2 regions of the Streptococcus sp. 27098_8_134 genome follow, and region 1 is predicted to be linked to the other one. Evidence: predicted binding sites of a transcription regulator. Region 1 holds the regulator's gene; the other holds the start of a gene.

What was found. Region 1 encodes CtsR, which represses protease genes until heat stress. Its sites were predicted from a motif close to TTGGTCAAAAAAGGTCAAANA; they were not measured.
Region 2: a site for CtsR is predicted at 3,405-3,425, ahead of O3620_RS01820 (ATP-dependent Clp protease ATP-binding subunit). Genes of this name have one in related genera too.

The regions. Positions count from the first base shown of each region.
Region 1 covers NZ_JAPVYD010000003.1:135,957-144,590, forward strand. The annotation lists gene tsf (translation elongation factor Ts) at 1-561, shown strand, start outside; gene O3620_RS08010 (hypothetical protein) at 663-1,112, opposite strand; gene O3620_RS08015 (CtsR family transcriptional regulator) at 1,298-1,762, shown strand; gene O3620_RS08020 (ATP-dependent Clp protease ATP-binding subunit) at 1,763-4,192, shown strand; gene O3620_RS08025 (DUF4272 domain-containing protein) at 4,286-5,029, shown strand; gene O3620_RS08030 (hypothetical protein) at 5,071-5,556, shown strand; gene O3620_RS08035 (DUF4430 domain-containing protein) at 5,540-5,941, shown strand; gene O3620_RS08040 (AAA family ATPase) at 6,127-7,185, shown strand; gene pnuC (nicotinamide riboside transporter PnuC) at 7,207-8,022, shown strand; gene O3620_RS08050 (NUDIX hydrolase) at 8,079-8,634, shown strand, end outside.
Region 2 covers NZ_JAPVYD010000001.1:396,122-404,755, forward strand. The annotation lists gene xseA (exodeoxyribonuclease VII large subunit) at 1-86, opposite strand, end outside; gene O3620_RS01795 (hypothetical protein) at 31-267, opposite strand; gene O3620_RS01800 (NAD(P)H-hydrate dehydratase) at 243-1,085, opposite strand; gene O3620_RS01805 (HAD hydrolase family protein) at 1,180-1,953, opposite strand; gene O3620_RS01810 (bifunctional methylenetetrahydrofolate dehydrogenase/methenyltetrahydrofolate cyclohydrolase) at 1,950-2,804, opposite strand; gene O3620_RS01815 (DUF1797 family protein) at 2,995-3,225, opposite strand; gene O3620_RS01820 (ATP-dependent Clp protease ATP-binding subunit) at 3,475-5,748, shown strand; gene O3620_RS01825 (GyrI-like domain-containing protein) at 5,797-6,411, opposite strand; gene O3620_RS01830 (YafY family protein) at 6,471-7,370, opposite strand; gene O3620_RS01835 (NUDIX hydrolase) at 7,595-8,044, shown strand; gene O3620_RS01840 (DUF1827 family protein) at 8,112-8,414, shown strand; gene O3620_RS01845 (GNAT family N-acetyltransferase) at 8,440-8,634, opposite strand, start outside.

The DNA.
Region 1 (8,634 bases):
CGTATCGGTGTTATCTCCGTTATCGAAGGTGGAGACGATGCTCTTGCTAAGCAAATCTCTATGCACATCGCTGCGATGAAACCAACTGTTCTTTCATACAAAGAATTGGATGAGCAATTTGTCAAAGATGAATTGGCACAATTGAACCATGTCATCGATCAAGACAACGAAAGCCGTGCAATGGTTGGTAAACCAGCTCTTCCACACTTGAAATACGGTTCTAAAGCTCAATTGACTGATGCAGTTGTTGCTCAAGCTGAAGAAGACATCAAGGCTGAGTTGGCTGCAGAAGGCAAACCAGAAAAGATCTGGGACAAGATCATCCCAGGTAAAATGGACCGCTTCATGCTTGACAACACTAAAGTTGACCAAGCATACACACTTCTTGCACAAGTATACATCATGGATGACAGCAAGACAGTTGAAGCTTACCTTGAATCAGTAAATGCTTCAGTAGTTGAGTTCGCTCGCTTTGAAGTTGGTGAAGGTATCGAGAAAGCTGCTAACGACTTTGAAAACGAAGTAGCTGCAACAATGGCTGCTGCTCTTGGTCAAAACTAATCGTTTTTAGCTTAGAAATAGAACGATAAAAAGGTCTGAGATTTTTTCTCAGACCTTTTTTATAGGTTTTTTAAACATCCAGTTCAGAATGGTGAGTAGCATCATTTAGCTGCTTTTTCTCTTTCTTCCTTATGAGCAATCAAGCCGTTGGTAAAAATCAACACTGCCAAGAGGAAGAGAAGCACTGTCGTTTGGGGGTAAGTCAAGCTAAACTGGTAGACTTTGGTAATAAACAAAAGGGGCAGAGTAACCACCATCATAATCAGAAAGCTATACCATTTGACTCGGTTGCTGACCAGCTCCTGTTCGAAGAGTAAGGGAGCATAAAGACAAGCGATGAGAGCTCCGATAGGAATATCAACGTAATCAGCAGAAAAGATGGTGAAAATACTCAGAGCTGCAAAGAGCCATTTGAGTACATGACGAGAATAGTTGAGCCAATCCATTTTCATTGGATTATCCTCCTTGTTTAGATGATAGTTGGCAGGCAGGAGTTTCTGTCTGTCTTTTCCTTGTGGATTTCCACCTATATTATAACGCTTTAAAAGCAAAAAGCAAGCGGTTACACAAGTCTATCGAAGCTTTTTCACTAGTTTGAATTGTCAGACCTTTCAGTCATCCCTTTTTCTTTCAAAATAAAGACTTTTCCGGTATAATATTAGTCAAAGATAGTCAATGTTAGAGAAGCAAGGAAAAAAGAAATTTATTCTGAAATTCTCAACTGGAAAGGAAAGTCATGGGTGCAAAAAACACATCGGACAGTATTGAAGCATATATCAAGTCGATTCTGGCTCAGGCAGGGATGGTTGAACTGAAACGCAGTGAACTGGCTGATGTTTTTCAGGTGGTTCCCAGTCAGATTAACTATGTGATTAAGACGCGTTTTACGGAAAGTCGGGGCTATATCGTTGAGAGCAAGCGTGGTGGCGGAGGCTATATTCGGATTGGAAAGATAGAATTTTCCGACCGGCATCAGATGCTTTGCGGCCTGTACGACAGTGTGGGAGAGCGTGTCAGCCAGCAGGTTTTCACAGATGTTATTCAGCTTCTTTTTGACGAGAAGATTATGACTGAACGTGAGGGCAATCTAATCTTGTCAACAGCATCGGACTTGATTTTAGGTGATGGAGCTGCGGTGATTCGTGCCCGGATATTAAAAAAGATTTTACAACAACTAGACAGAAAAGGAATGGAATCATAAATGAAATACTCAAAAGCCTTAATAGAAAGCTTGGAAGCAGCCCAGCTCTTGGCCGGCCATTTTACGACAGATTATCTGGAATCATGGCATCTGCTGATTGCTCTGGCTAATAATCCCTACAGCGTTGCTGGCTCAGTCCTCAATGAGTTTCCTGTGGAAGTTGATGGATTTGAAGAAGCGGCTTTTCAGATTACTGGTCAGGCTTATCAGAAAGACGGTCACTTCGAGCTGCTGCCTTTTTCTTATCGCTTAGAGGAGCTGTTTGAGGAAGCGGGGCAGATTGCAGAAGCTGTTCGGGCTAAGCATGTAGGTACTGAGCATGTGCTGCTGGCCATGCTATTTGACCGGGGGACCTTGGCCTCTCGTATTCTGGAATTTACCGGCTTTAGCTACGAGGACAAAGAGCAGGGGCCGAAAATCAGTGATTTGCGAAAGGTCTTGGAGCAGCGAGCTGGCTGGGGCAAGGAAGATATCAAGGCTATTCGCAGTCTGAATAAGGGAGTAATGGCCGCTAAGCAGACCATGGCCAATATGATGGGTATGCCAGCTTCTACTAGCGGTGGTCTGGAAGACTACACCCGTGATCTGACGGAGCTGGCTAGAGATGGCCGATTGGAGCCCGTCATTGGCCGCGATCAAGAAATTTCACGGATAGTTCAGATTCTCAGTCGTAAGACTAAAAACAATCCAGTGCTGGTTGGAGATGCTGGGGTTGGTAAGACAGCTCTGGCTTTAGGACTGGCTCAGCGTGTAGCGGCTGGTCAGGTTCCGGCTGAACTTGCTAAGATGCGGGTTTTGGAGCTGGACTTGATGAATGTAGTCGCTGGCACTCGCTTTCGCGGAGACTTCGAGGAGCGGATGAACAACATCATCAATGACATTGAAGAAGATGGTCAAGTCATTCTCTTCATCGATGAGCTGCATACTATCATGGGATCTGGCAGCGGTATTGACTCGACTTTGGATGCAGCCAATATCCTGAAACCGGCTCTGGCTCGTGGAACCTTGCGAACTGTTGGTGCCACGACGCAGGAAGAGTATCAGAAACATATTGAAAAAGATGCGGCCCTTTCCCGGCGTTTTGCTAAGGTCAGCATAGAAGAGCCTAATGTGGCTGACAGCATTGCTATTTTACAAGGCTTGAGAAAGAGCTATGAGGACCATCACAAGGTACAGATTAGTGATCAAGCGATTGAGACGGCGGTGAAATATGCCCATCGCTATCTGACTAGCAAGCATCTGCCGGACTCTGCCATTGATCTTTTGGACGAGGCCAGTGCAACAGTGCAGAATAGAGGACCACAGAATTACGAGCAGTCGGATTTGACGCCAGTGGATCAAGCCTTGATGGCAGCGGACTTTAAAAAGGTGTCGAAGTTGCTTGAGCAAGAGCAGCAACCGAAGCTTTATAAACTAAAAGTGGAAGAAGACGATGTCTTGGCTACTCTGAGTGGCTTGTCTGGTATTCCAGTGCAGAAGCTGACTCAGACAGATGCAAAGAAATACCTCAACTTGGAAACAGAACTGCATAAACGCGTGATTGGGCAGGACGAGGCGATTTCAGCTATCAGCCGAGCTATCCGACGGAACCAGTCTGGTATCCGCAGCAGCAAGCGGCCGATTGGCTCCTTTATGTTCCTAGGTCCGACAGGAGTCGGGAAGACAGAGCTAGCCAAGGCCTTGGCCGAAAGTCTCTTTGATGACGAGTCTGCTCTCATCCGCTTTGATATGAGTGAGTACATGGAGAAATTCGCGGCTAGCCGTCTCAACGGAGCGCCCCCAGGCTATGTAGGCTATGAAGAAGGAGGGGAGCTGACGGAAAAGGTGCGCAACAGACCTTATTCTGTCCTGCTCTTTGACGAGGTGGAAAAGGCGCACCCAGATATTTTCAATGTTCTCCTGCAGGTCTTGGATGATGGCCAGTTGACTGACAGCAAGGGCCGCAAGGTGGACTTCTCCAACACGATTATTATCATGACCAGCAATCTGGGGGCGACCAGTTTGCGGGATGATAAGACGGTGGGCTTTGGTGCGCGGGACATTCGCTTGGACCATGCCAATATGGAAAAACGGATGCTGGAAGAACTCAATAAAGCATATAGACCAGAGTTTATCAACCGTATTGACGAGAAGGTAGTCTTCCACAGCTTATCTGCTGAAGATATGCAGGAAGTGGTCAAGGTTATGGTCAAACCGCTCATTGCAAGTCTCGCTGAGAAGGGAATTGAGCTGAAATTTCAGGCTAGTGCCCTTAAGCTGCTGGCTCAGGAAGGATACGATGTGGAAATGGGAGCACGGCCATTGCGTCGCACTCTACAGACTCAGGTAGAGGACAAGCTGTCTGAGCTCCTCTTGACAGGAGATTTGACTGCTGGTCAGACTCTTAAGGTCGGGGTCAAGGCTGGCCAACTCAAGTTCGAAGTGGCCTAGAAATCGCAGTCTTTCAACGGAAAGTTGTTTGATCGTGGTTAAACCTTGATAGCAATCATACCTATAGATACCGAACAGTTATTTCATCATTCAATGAAACTGGGAATTGAAGGATTGGAGGCTGATATGTCGCTTTTTAAAGACTTGTTTGCTGGCAAGAAAGCCAGAGTGAAAACACCAGAAGAGCGCAAGGCGGCTAGTATCCAGCGCTTGAAAAAGGAGGGGATTCCTTACATTGAGCATTTGCCAGTCATCGAAAGTGCTGAGCAAGTAAGGCCGCGCTCGCTAGAAGAAATTGCGCGTCGAGCTATTAGCAGCCTCTTGATTATTCAGGCGGCCTTGGATATCGAAAATAATAATTATAATGAGGAGAGCCGCCATTGGCTGCAGGATAAACTGCAGCAATACGGGGTGCAGGAAGAGTTGACGCCCAAAGAAAGGGCAGTCTTGGAAGATCGTGCCGACTCGGCAGCTATTATTAATATGGTTTGGAAATACGAGGCCTATTGGTCCTTGATTTGGTACTTGGGTCTAGTAGATACTTTACCGTTTCCAGATAAGATTTGTGATTGTGATATTGCTATTGACGCAGTCGCTAGTGCGGTTGACTTTCAGGAATTTCTGGGGAAATGCCAACCGCGCAGCTTAGAAGAATTACTGGATGAGGATGATTTGATTTATCGTTATCACTGGGCTTGTGTGGATGCTCGGATTCATAACCAGCCAGCACCGGCAGGCCTTGATGAAAGTGTTGTTCTGGAGAGGCGGTCTGGTCTTGACTGGCTGCTGGGGCTGAATACGGCCCAGGACTGGGATGCTGTTGAGGTGCATACCTAATCCAACTTGTCTTGATTCACTCAATTAGAAAGGAGGTACCTTTGTCTGCTCGCAAAATGGCTAAAATTGCCATCCTATCGGCTCTATGTGTGGCCTTTCGCTATGCATTTTCCTTTCTGCCCAATGTGCAGCCTATCTCAGCTATCTTTTTCCTGATAGTCATTTTTGAGGATTTGCCGACTTCACTCCTAGTGATGGCTGTGACGATGTTTACATCAGCCTTTCTTTTGGGAATGAGTCCAATCGTCTTCTTTCAGTTGCTGTCCTTTGGACTGATTCTTTGCCTTTGGCGGCTGCTCTATCCTCGGTTAAATCTAGTGGGACAGGGAATAGTAGCAGCTCTCCTATCCTTTGGCTATGGCATTGCCATTGATACGCTGACAGCCTTGCTGTACAACTATCACTGGTGGTCTTATGCGATTATCAATGCTTTGACCTTCAATATAGCGCACGGACTGTCGACTTTGTTTTTTTACCCACTCTTGTACCCTATTTTAAGGAGGCTCTATAATGAAAAAAATCTTTAGTTTGCTCACACTTGCTTTTGCCCTTCTCCTTGTAGGTTGCGGCAGCAGCCAGACAAATACTGACAAGAGCTCTAGCTCCGCTGATTCTTCTGTTAAAAAGGAACTGAAAATCAGCATCAGTATTGCACCAGATGGTCAGGAGAAGAGCGAGAAAACGGTGGCTGTTGAAGAAGGAAAGACAGCTATGGATGCTTTGAAGAAGGCCTATAAGGTCGAAGAAAAAGATGGTTTTATTACTTCTATTGACGGCCATGCTCAGGATGAAGCAAAGGGCCTCTACTGGATGTTTAAGGTCAACGGAGAAATGGCTCCTAAGGCAGCCAATCAAATCACTGTCAAGGATGGAGACAAGCTGGAATTCTACCAAGAAGTCTATCAGCAATAAATCTTTTATAAAAAGAATCTGATGCTTAAGACATTAGGTTCTTTTTTTGCGCTTAATACAGTTTTAAAGTGTCTGAAAAATATTTTTATAAAATTTTATAAAAAACTATTGACAAAAGAAAAATATAGTTTATAATAAAATCATAGAAAGAATAAAATATAAAAAATAATAAAAAGGCTAAACGTATGAAAGAAAAAATTGCAATCGTCTTTGGAACATTTGCTCCCTTGCATCAGGGGCATATAGATTTGATTCAGAAGGCTAAGCGTTCTTACGACAAGGTGCGCGTGGTGGTTTCAGGTTATGAGGGAGACCGTGGGCAGGAAGTGGGTCTATCTCTGCAGAAACGATTCCGCTATACGCGGGAGACTTTCGCAGATGATGAATTGACCCAGGTTTACAAACTGGATGAAACTTCTTTTCCACGCTATCCTCTGGGTTGGGACAAGTGGCTGTCAGCTCTATTAGAGTTGGTGAGCTATGATGCAGAACGAGAGGAACTGATTTTCTTTGTTGGTGAGGCTGACTATCAGGAAGAGTTAGAAAAGCGCGACTTCAAAACTTCCTTGCAGGAGCGACAGTTTGGGATTTCAGCTACGATGATTCGGGAAAATCCTAGTCGTTATTGGAAATATATCGCCCAACCTTTCCGCCGTCACTTTACTAAGAAAGTGCTGATTATGGGTAGCGCCAGCAATGGTAAAACGACCTTGGCCAAGGATTTGACTCGCTTTTATGATGCTCCGGTTAGTCTGGAATATGCTCGAGAATACCAGATTCAAAATAATGTGCGAGACGATGAGCTGACCCCTAAAGACTACTATTATCTGCTCTTAGGACAATATGCTCAGACTTCTCGCTTGATTGACAGCAGCTCCAACCGTGGTCTGGTCGTGGCTGATACAAATTCACTGGTAACCAAGGCTTACTATGATTACTATCTGAAAGAAAGTCCGGTTCAGGACGAAGAAACAGATACTTTTGATAATCTCTTTGCCAGTATTTTGTCCAAGGAAAAATGGGATTTGATTCTCTTTGCTGAGCCGGTCGGCACCTATGTTAACGATGGTTTTCGTGATATGAGCATGGCGGACGAGGCTATCCGCAGTGATTTTTCAAGCCATCTAAAAAGGCTGAAAGAGCAGTGTTTGGCTCATATTCCGACGGTCTATCTAGCTGGTAGTTATTTGGATAATTATCAGGCGGCCAAAGAAGCGATCGATATGATTTATCAAGCGGATTAAAAAAGAAAGTGGTAAAATAGAATGGTAGTAAAAAATCAAAAACTCTCTCCTGCACCTATCTACGCAGGACTGAAACAAAAATTTCAAACCTTTGCTCGGAATTTCCGCAATGTCTGTGCAGCAGCTAAAAAGCAGGGGATAAAAGGAATCGCGAAATTGCTCTGGCAGGATTTATTTGGCGGGCGTAGCTTGACTCAATGGCTCTACTTGATTGCTTTGTCTAGTCTGCCTTTCATTTTGGAGTTCACCAGTGGTCAGGAGCAGCATGACTGGCTGGGACTCTTTGCTTCTTGGACAGGCATCGTTTGCGTTATTCTAGTAGCCGAGGGGCGGGCCAGCAATTATCTCTTCGGAGCGGTTAATTCGGCAATTTACCTTATATTGTCCTTCAATGCTAGTTTTTATGGAGAAGTGTTGACTACAGTCTACTTCTTTATCATGCAGCCGATTGGCCTTTATACTTGGCTGTCCAACCGGGTCAATGAACAAGATAAGGAAGAGCCATCTCATTTTGAAGCTAAGAAGTTAGACTGGCGTGGCTGGCTTAAATATTTAGCCTTGACTGCCTTGATTTGGATTGGTATGGGCTTTGCCTATAAGAGCATTCACAGTCACCGGCCTTTCCGTGATAGTGTGACAGATGCGACCAATGGTATCGGTCAGCTTCTCATGACTGGTCTCTACCGCGAGCAGTGGATTTTCTGGATTGCGACCAATCTCTTCAGTATCTATCTCTGGTGGGGTAGCAATCTCCATATCCAGGCCATGTACTGGGTCTATACCCTCAATAGTATCGTCGGATGGTATCAGTGGACCAAGGCGGTGAAGAAAGCTTAGACCAAGGCTTGAGACTTTTGATAGAAAAAGATAGCTTAGGAAAGGACGAAAAATTCATGACCAAACAGGATATCCCAGCTGGAATGTCGGAAAAAGAGTACTATGAGACCATGGCGGATGAGTCCGCCTTTTTGGCATGGTACAAGACACAGGATTTACCCAAGTATGAGACACCTAGCGTAACAGCGGATATGGTGGCCTACTGCTTCGTGGAAGAGCAGATAAAACTCTTGGTCATCAAGCGTAAGGCTCATCCTTATCAGAATAAATATGCCTTAGTCGGAGGTTTTGTGGACAAACATGAGGATGCCTATCAAGCCTGCATTCGGGAAGTAAAGGAAGAGGTGGGGCTGGAGATACCGCTGGAAAAGGTGGAGCAACTGATGACAGTTTCCACTCCAGGACGTGATCCACGCGGATGGGTCATCACTATTGCTCATCTGGTCTATCTGCCGGCCATAGCAGTAGAGCAAGTACAAGCTGGGGACGATGCCAAGGAAGTCACCTTTCTTGATGTTGACTTTAAGACTAGTAGTTTTAAAGATGGTGAACGGCTCCTGACAGCAGAGGACTTTGCCTTTGACCACTACCAAATCCTGCTGGAATCTATCA
Region 2 (8,634 bases), on a different contig from region 1:
AGATAGACCCGCTCCAAATAAGGATCCCGCTCAAACTTCATCTTCAGATACTTGGTCAAGGTCGAAACCGACAAATACTCTGGCATGCCCTTTTCCTTTCTTTTCTAGTTTTTCCGTAACTTTTATTATAACAAAAAACTGCATAAAAAACCGATTACAAAGTCTAAAAATTCCCTGAAAAGCAAGAAAAAAACTGGGCTTCCACAAAAGAAACCCAGCTGACTTAAAACCCAAGAAAAAGTCTACTGACTCATCTCCTTCATCCACTTTGGAATGACCCTGCTGATTGCCGTTGGCAGGACGACATAAGCTTCCTGACTCAAATCATCTGCGATAAGGGAGTGAAGAAGTGTTGCAGCCGCCACTCGCTCAAAGAGGCTGCTGGACTTGAACTGTCCTGCAAATGCGGCAATCATACCAGCAAGCGTATCCCCCATGCCGCCAGTTGCCTGATAAGGTCCGCCTACTGTCAGCTCAAAGACTTGTTCTTGCCCACTTTGATAGATGGTCGTCCCATGCTTTTTCTGCACAACAATACTACCTAGAGGCAGCTGATTGACTGCTACCTGATTGGCTGCCGCTGTCTGATCTGACAAGCTCAAACCCGCTAAGCTTTCCCACTCCTTCTGGTGAGGGGTAAAAACTGTTTGGGCTTTTGGAAATGGCAAAGCTGCCTTGCTAAAGAGTGAAATGGCTCCGCCATCCATGATGAGTATCTGCTGTTCTGCCACAGTCTGGACTACCTTTTGTAGGATATCTAGACCTAGTTGATTCTCCGCCAAGCCAGGACCAATCAAGACTAGATCTGATTTGGTTAGTTGCTCTGTCAATCGGTCTTGCTCCTCTAGGTCAAAGGCCATGGCCTCCGGTAAATGACTGTGCAGAGGGGCGATATTTTCTCTGTCTGTAGCAACAGTCACCAGACCTGCTCCGCTATTGACCGCCGCTAAAGCTGCCATGATAATGGCGCCCCCATAAGGATAGGTCCCCCCAATCAATAAGAGACGGCCGTAATCGCCCTTGTGGCTATCCAAGGGGCGTTCCCTAATGACTCTTTTTAAAATATTTCCAGCATTTTTTGACATGATATTCTCCTAGATCAACTTCATCCTGCACTTCAAACCTATCTTCATTATACACCAAAAGGCACCTAAACAGGTGCCTCGTATCGCAAGAAAGTTATTTTCTTCGGAAATCTGCAAATTTTTGTAAGATTCTTGCTGCGACTGCCTTGGGTAAATTTTCCTGAAAGGCGACCTGCTCATCCGCATAATCGCTCAAGCCTGGGAAATCCCCAACCTGCACAGCATAGAGAGAATTCTTAAAGAGCTGGATATCATTTTGATCATTACCAAAAGCCACATAATCCGAACCGCAGAGTTCCTTTACAGTTGAAGCTTTATTGGTTTCAGCCGGGTTGATATAAAAACATTTCTCATGTTCATGATAGTCTAGACTCAGGTTAGGCAAGTTTGCAAAACGAGCCTGTAAATCGTCTAAGAGCTGCTCATGATTCCCCATGTAAATAACAAGCTTAATAGGATGCTGGAGTTCAGTCAGTTCCAGCCGTCTTGCCCGCTTGAGAGGATCTACACTAGCAATAAAAGGGATTTTTTCTAAAATCTGGCCGCTGTAGTCAAAAGTATTATCAACGAAAAAAGGTAAATTATAGGTCAAACAAGTATCTAGAATGGCTTGATAACTTGACTGATGCAGCTGACGTTCAAACATCAGCTGTCCATTCTGATAAGCTACTCCGCCGTTCAGGCCAATCACTATCTGCTGGCTCAATTCCGGACCCAATAGTCCCAGACAATCTCGATAGGAACGCGCCGAAGCAAACAGAACTTCATGCCCAAACTGAGGAGCCGTCAGCAGGACCTGCTTAATCTCCTCATCAGTCGTCATATAATCAAAGGACAAGGTCCCATCCAAATCAAAAACAAATTTCATGATTCAAGACTCCGTTTAAAGGCTTGGTAGGTCTGCTCCATCAGCATGGTAATGGTCATAGGCCCAACACCTCCAGGTACAGGGGTAATCAAACTAGCAATTTCAGACACTTCATCAAATTGAACATCGCCAATCAGCTTGCCATTTTCATTTCGATTCATACCGACATCAATGACAACAGCTCCTTCCTTGACAAAGTCCTTGGTCACAAAATGTCCACGTCCAATAGCCACCACCAAAATATCTGCCCGCTTAGCAGTCTTGGCTAGATTGTGGGTTCGCGAATGCGTCAGAGTCACTGTCGCATTCTTAGCTAAAAGGAGCTGAGCCATGGGCTTACCGACAATATTACTCCGCCCGATGACGACCGCTCGCTTGCCTTCCAATTCAACGCCATATTCATGGAACATTGCCATAATACCTGCTGGAGTAGCCGGAATCATAACCGGATGGCCGCTCCATAGTTTGCCCATATTAAGAGGATGAAAACCATCAACATCCTTGTCTGGATCAATAGCCAGCAGCACAGCTTCATCATCAATATGCTCAGGCAAGGGCAGCTGAACCAAAATCCCATGCCAGTCAGGATTTTGATTATAGGTTTCAATCAAGCTCAAGAGCTCTTCCTGGCTGGTCTCTTCTGGCAGACGTTCTACCTTACTCCGAAAGCCAGCAGCCAAGGCTGAGCGCTCTTTATTACGCACGTAGATTTGACTGGCTGGATTATTTCCCACCACAATCACTACCAAGCCCGGTATCTGACCTGTCTTTTCTTTGAGGCGAGCCGTTTTTTCGGCTAATTTTTTCTGAAGCTTCTCTGCCAAACCTCTACCATCAATAATCTGCGCCATGTCATTCTCATTTCTTTTTCATTATCTTTTTCATTATACCAAAAAAATCTGGGCCCAGCCTATAACTTTTTCTTATATAAGGTTATAAGACGAGGATTCATTGGCAGCTAGCTGTAAAATTTTCAGACCTACTAAATCTTTTTCAAAATTAAGATAAAAAGGGTAAAAATAAAAAGCAGCTAAGTGCTTTTTAGTAGAGTAATTCATAAATTTCCATTGCAATCAAATCGATGCTGTCGAAAGTATAGGTCTCACGCGCTGCAACGTCACGCAAGGTGAAGACAGAGCCGTTTTCTTCGTCATAACTGTAAGCTACTTCTGCTACAACCACTCCTTCACGCTCAAAATTACGTTTCAAATTTCCGCCATCCTTAGCCATAGCTTCTAAGCGGTTAATAATTCTAACTAAATGTGATTCCATTTTGTTTCTCCTATTTACTTAGTTCCCTCTTATTTTACCATAAATAGCGACTGAAATACCACTAAAAGCCAATTTTTTGTAATTTTTCAAGAATTTGTTTTCATTCTGCTCGGTCTAAGGGAGGATTTTGTAGTAAATTCTTGCAAAGTTCGAGAATACTGATATAATGAAACTATAAAACTTTGACTATTTTTGACCTTTAATTATTTTTATAAATAGCTTGCACACTAAAAGAAAAGAGGTATCTGCATGCTTTGTCAAAATTGTAAAATCAATGAATCTACGATTCACCTTTATACCAACGTAAATGGCCATAAACAGCAGGTGGATTTGTGCCAAAACTGCTACCAAATCATGAAAACAGACCCTGAACATTCCTTGTTCGGTGGAATTGCCAATGCCAATAATCACGGAACAGATCCTATCGATGATTTCTTCAACAGCCTTAGCAATTTTCAACAGCCTCAGGAACCAACTACTCCTCCCACCCAATCTGGCGGAGCAGCCTATGGGGGCGGTGGCGGCTACGGCTCCAATCCTAGCAAGGGTGGTCAGCCTCAGCCAAGTCCGCAAAGGCCAAAAGGCCTGCTTGAAGAGTTTGGTATCAACGTGACTGAATTGGCTCGCCGAGGCGAGATTGATCCTGTTATTGGCCGTGATGAAGAAATCGTCCGTGTTATTGAAATCCTCAACCGCCGCACCAAGAACAATCCTGTTCTCATAGGAGAGCCAGGAGTCGGAAAAACAGCCGTGGTGGAAGGCCTGGCCCAGAAGATTGTTGATGGTGATGTGCCTCATAAACTCCAAGGTAAAGAAGTTATCCGCCTAGACGTTGTCAGCTTAGTACAGGGAACTGGTATCCGTGGCCAATTTGAGGAGAGAATGCAGAAGCTCATTGATGAGATTCGTTCTCGTCAGGATGTCATTCTCTTCATTGATGAAATCCATGAAATTGTCGGAGCAGGCTCTGCTGGCGATGGCAATATGGACGCTGGGAACATCCTTAAACCAGCTCTGGCTCGCGGTGAGCTCCAGATGGTCGGAGCAACCACCCTCAATGAATACCGTATTATTGAGAAGGATGCAGCACTGGAGCGCCGGATGCAGCCAGTTAAGGTAGACGAGCCGACGGTAGAGGAAACGATTATCATCCTCAAAGGGATTCAGAAAAAATACGAAGACTACCATCACGTCAAGTACACAGATGCGGCCATTGAAGCTGCTGCGCTTCTCTCCAACCGCTACATCCAAGATCGCTTCCTGCCAGACAAGGCTATTGACCTCTTGGATGAGGCTGGATCCAAGATGAATCTGACCCTCAACTTTGTTGATTCCAAGGTCATTGACCAGCGTCTGATTGAGGCCGAAAATCTTAAAGCTCAGGCGACTCGTGACGAAGATTTCGAGAAAGCAGCTTACTTCCGTGACCAGATTGCTAAGTACAAGGAACTCCAGCAGACAAGTGTGCTAGACAAGGATACTCCGATTATCAGCGAGAAAACGATTGAGCACATCGTAGAGCAAAAGACCAATATCCCAGTTGGCGATCTCAAAGAAAAGGAACAGTCTCAACTAGTCAATCTCGCTAGCGACTTAAAGGCTCATGTCATCGGCCAAGACGATGCTGTGGATAAGATTGCCAAGGCCATCCGCCGCAACCGAGTCGGACTAGGAAGTCCTAATCGCCCAATCGGTAGCTTCCTCTTTGTCGGACCAACTGGCGTCGGTAAGACTGAGCTTTCTAAGCAACTAGCCATTGAGCTCTTTGGCTCGGCTGACAGCATGATTCGCTTTGATATGAGTGAATATATGGAAAAACACAGCGTGGCCAAGCTGGTCGGTGCCCCTCCGGGCTATGTCGGCTATGATGAAGCTGGTCAATTGACTGAGCGCGTCCGCCGCAATCCCTACTCACTCATTCTGCTAGATGAGGTGGAAAAGGCCCATCCCGATGTTATGCACATGTTCCTGCAGGTTCTAGATGATGGCCGCCTGACTGATGGCCAAGGACGGACTGTCAGCTTCAAGGACACCATTATCATCATGACATCCAATGCCGGAACTGGCAAAGCTGAAGCTAGCGTTGGCTTTGGGGCAGCGCGTGAAGGCCGCACCAACTCCGTCTTAGGTGAATTGGGTAACTTCTTCAGTCCTGAGTTTATGAACCGCTTTGACGGTATTATCGAATTCCAGGCGCTCAGCAAGGACAATCTGCTGCAAATCGTCAACCTTATGCTGGACGATGTCAATCAACGTTTGGCAACCAACGATATTCATCTGGATGTTACGGAGAAGGTCAAGGAAAAATTGGTTGATCTGGGCTACGATCCAAAAATGGGCGCTCGCCCACTGCGCCGCACCATTCAAGACCATATCGAAGATGCTATTACCGACTTCTATCTAGAAAATCCAAGTGAAAAAGAGCTCAAAGCTATCATGACCAGCAATGGCAAGATTCTCATCAAGTCAGCTAAGAAAACAGAAAGCACAGAGTCCGTTAATTCATCTCAAGAAGAAAAATAAATGTCGACAAACTAGAGCAGAAAACACTTAGTTTTCTGCTCTAGTTCTTTATTGATCTTTCTGAACCTTGTAGCGCAGAATTGTTTTCAGCTTGCTAGGGTCTGTCCGATTCAGATTATTGAGATAGATTTCCCTATGAGTATTTGAAATCCGTGTCAGCTGGTGACACTGGCAAAAGGCATCCATTTTAGCGAAGGATTGAGGTTCTTCGTCAAAAGGTCCTAAGTGCAACACGGTGACACACGCTCCTTCCGTCATTTCTTCAAAGCGAATCTCGTCATAGAGAGGATTAGGCTTTTTGACACGGACTTGTTCCAGAGCTTTTTTCACCATCTCTCCAGTGATAAAGTCCGGCTGCCCAATCATAATAGTATAGATCAATTCTTCTTTAATGAGTTCTCCTGCTTGCTCTTGCTGCCAAAGTCCTTCCAAGGGATAAACTGTAAAATCAGTAAATTCTTGCTCGGCCGCTGTCTTTTTGTAGTTCATCTTGATAGCATAGGCTAAGCTGTACAGAGCACCAACTCGTTCCGAAAAGTCAGCAGCATTAGGATTGCCCTTGCCGTCAATCATGATAAAAGACTGGGCAGGAACATCTATGAGACAGGGTGCAGACTTGATTTGATAGAATTCTCGATTGGCTTTTCTCCATTCATATTTCATGAGAGAGCCCTCCTTTCTTTACTACAAACAGTATAGCAAAGAAAAGCTGACAACCTCTGTCAGCTTTTATAAATATCGGCAATAGCTTTTAACTTTTCTTTGAATTCTTCCCGTAACCGAGACGGCTCCATGATTTCAACTCCATCCAAAAAGGATAGCAAGTAGGTATAAAGACTATCGTGACTCGGCAAATGCGTCTCGACATAAATGCTCCCATCAGTCTCCTCTATCTCTGCTTCTGAAAACTCCTCGTACACTCGAAAGGCATGCTTCCGGTCAAATTTCAAGAGGACTTTTACAGTGCCTCCTAGCCGCTCCTCAGGACTCAATTTCTCATCCAAGACTCTCTGCTTAAATCTTTCCTCTAACATCTGACAGTCTCTCATTCTGTTGAGTTTAAAAAAGCGCGGAGCTTGTCTTAAACGACAAAAGCCAGTAACATACCAGTTTTGACTTTTAAATACTAACTTCAGCGCCTCTATCTTGCGCTGCTCTCTTTCTCCACGCCCATTCAAGTAAGAAAAAGACAAGACTCTTCTTTGCAAGATTGCTTGCTTAATGGTATCAAACAGTTCTTTCTGATCTGCTTTCTTGCGCCAATCAGTGAAATCCACCTCCAGCCAGGATGTGGCCTGAACTTGAAACAAGGACTGCAGCTTAGCCAAGGTCTCTACCTGCTTGCCATCAGTTATAACCTGCAAGCCTTGAAGAGCAGCTAATAGCTCATCCCTCTCAGACTCTGAAAACAAGGCCTTGTCTAAGACAAAATCCTTCATCAGAAAAATACCCCCGCCCTTGCCTGGGCTGCAATAGATAGGGATTCCTGCCAAACTCAGCTTGTCTACATCTCGATAGATGGTCCGAATAGATACTTCAAATAGTGAGGCTAATTCGGGAGCTGTTGTGCGGCCTTGCTCTAAAAGAAGATATAAGATTTTAAAAAGTCTGCTTTCTGTCATAAAACCACCTCGCTACTATTATAACAATTTCTTCTATAAATGTTTTACCATTCCCATAAAGAAGATTTTTTTAAACGGTCGGAGGAAAGAATTTATAATTTGAAGAACATCTCTTTAAACGACTATCATTCTTTTTCTGTCCAATAAACTGAGTAAATTCTTGACAGCTGGTCCTTAGTCCATTATGATAGATAGTAAACTGACTAGAGATTGAGGATATTAGAATGACAAATCCAACCTTTGGTGAAAAGGAAGCAAATGTAGAATATGTGACCCGCTACGGAGTCTATGCCGTTATCCCAGACGAAAAGAAAGAAAAGATTATTTTGGTCCAGGCGCCTAATGGGGCTTGGTTTCTGCCCGGTGGAGAGATTGAAGAGGGGGAAAACCATCAGACTGCCCTTGAACGCGAGCTGATGGAAGAACTTGGATTCACAGCCCAGCTTGGACGCTATCTTGGACAAGCTGATGAATATTTTTACTCTCGCCATCGCGACACCCATTTCTACAACCCGGCCTACCTGTATCAGGTCACCTCTTTCCAAGAAGTCCAAAAACCGCTGGAAGATTTCAACCAGCTTGCCTGGTTCCCAGTCGAAGAAGCTATTGAAACACTAAAACGCGGCAGCCATAAATGGGGTATCCAAGCCTGGAAAAATACACTTAAAGCTTAAAGAAATCATTCACAATTTATAGCAAACATGTTATAATAATAGCAGGTATAAAGCAGGAGGAAATCGTATGAAGCTTATTAATACAACAAACAGTCATGCTGACCTTGTCAAAAGCCAATTGGAAAGCACCGATGCGATATTAGTCGAAGTTTATTCTGCTGGAAACAGCGATGTTGTTTTTACACAAGCTCCTCTTCACTATGAAATTTTGATTTCAAACATGCACCGTGCTGTACGCGAACAGGAAATCGAAAAAATTAGAGAATTTTTCTTGAAGAGAAAAATTGATGCAAATGCTATTGATAAAGCTGCTATCCGAACGATTTACGCTAATAATCTAATCGAAATTTCCATTCCTGTTAAACAGTAAAAACTAAGGCCTGGCCTTAGTTTTTTTATTGTTTATAGATCATGGTAATGTGAGGTGTCGATTCAAAAATAAAGGGTTGACCAACTGCCTTGAAGCCATACTTTTCATAGAGAGCAGCCACCTGATCCTGAGCCTCTATTTCAATTTCCTTTCCTGGCCATTTTTCAGCACATAATTGCAAGATTTCTCTAATAAGCTGTCCTCCTAATCCCTGTCCTCG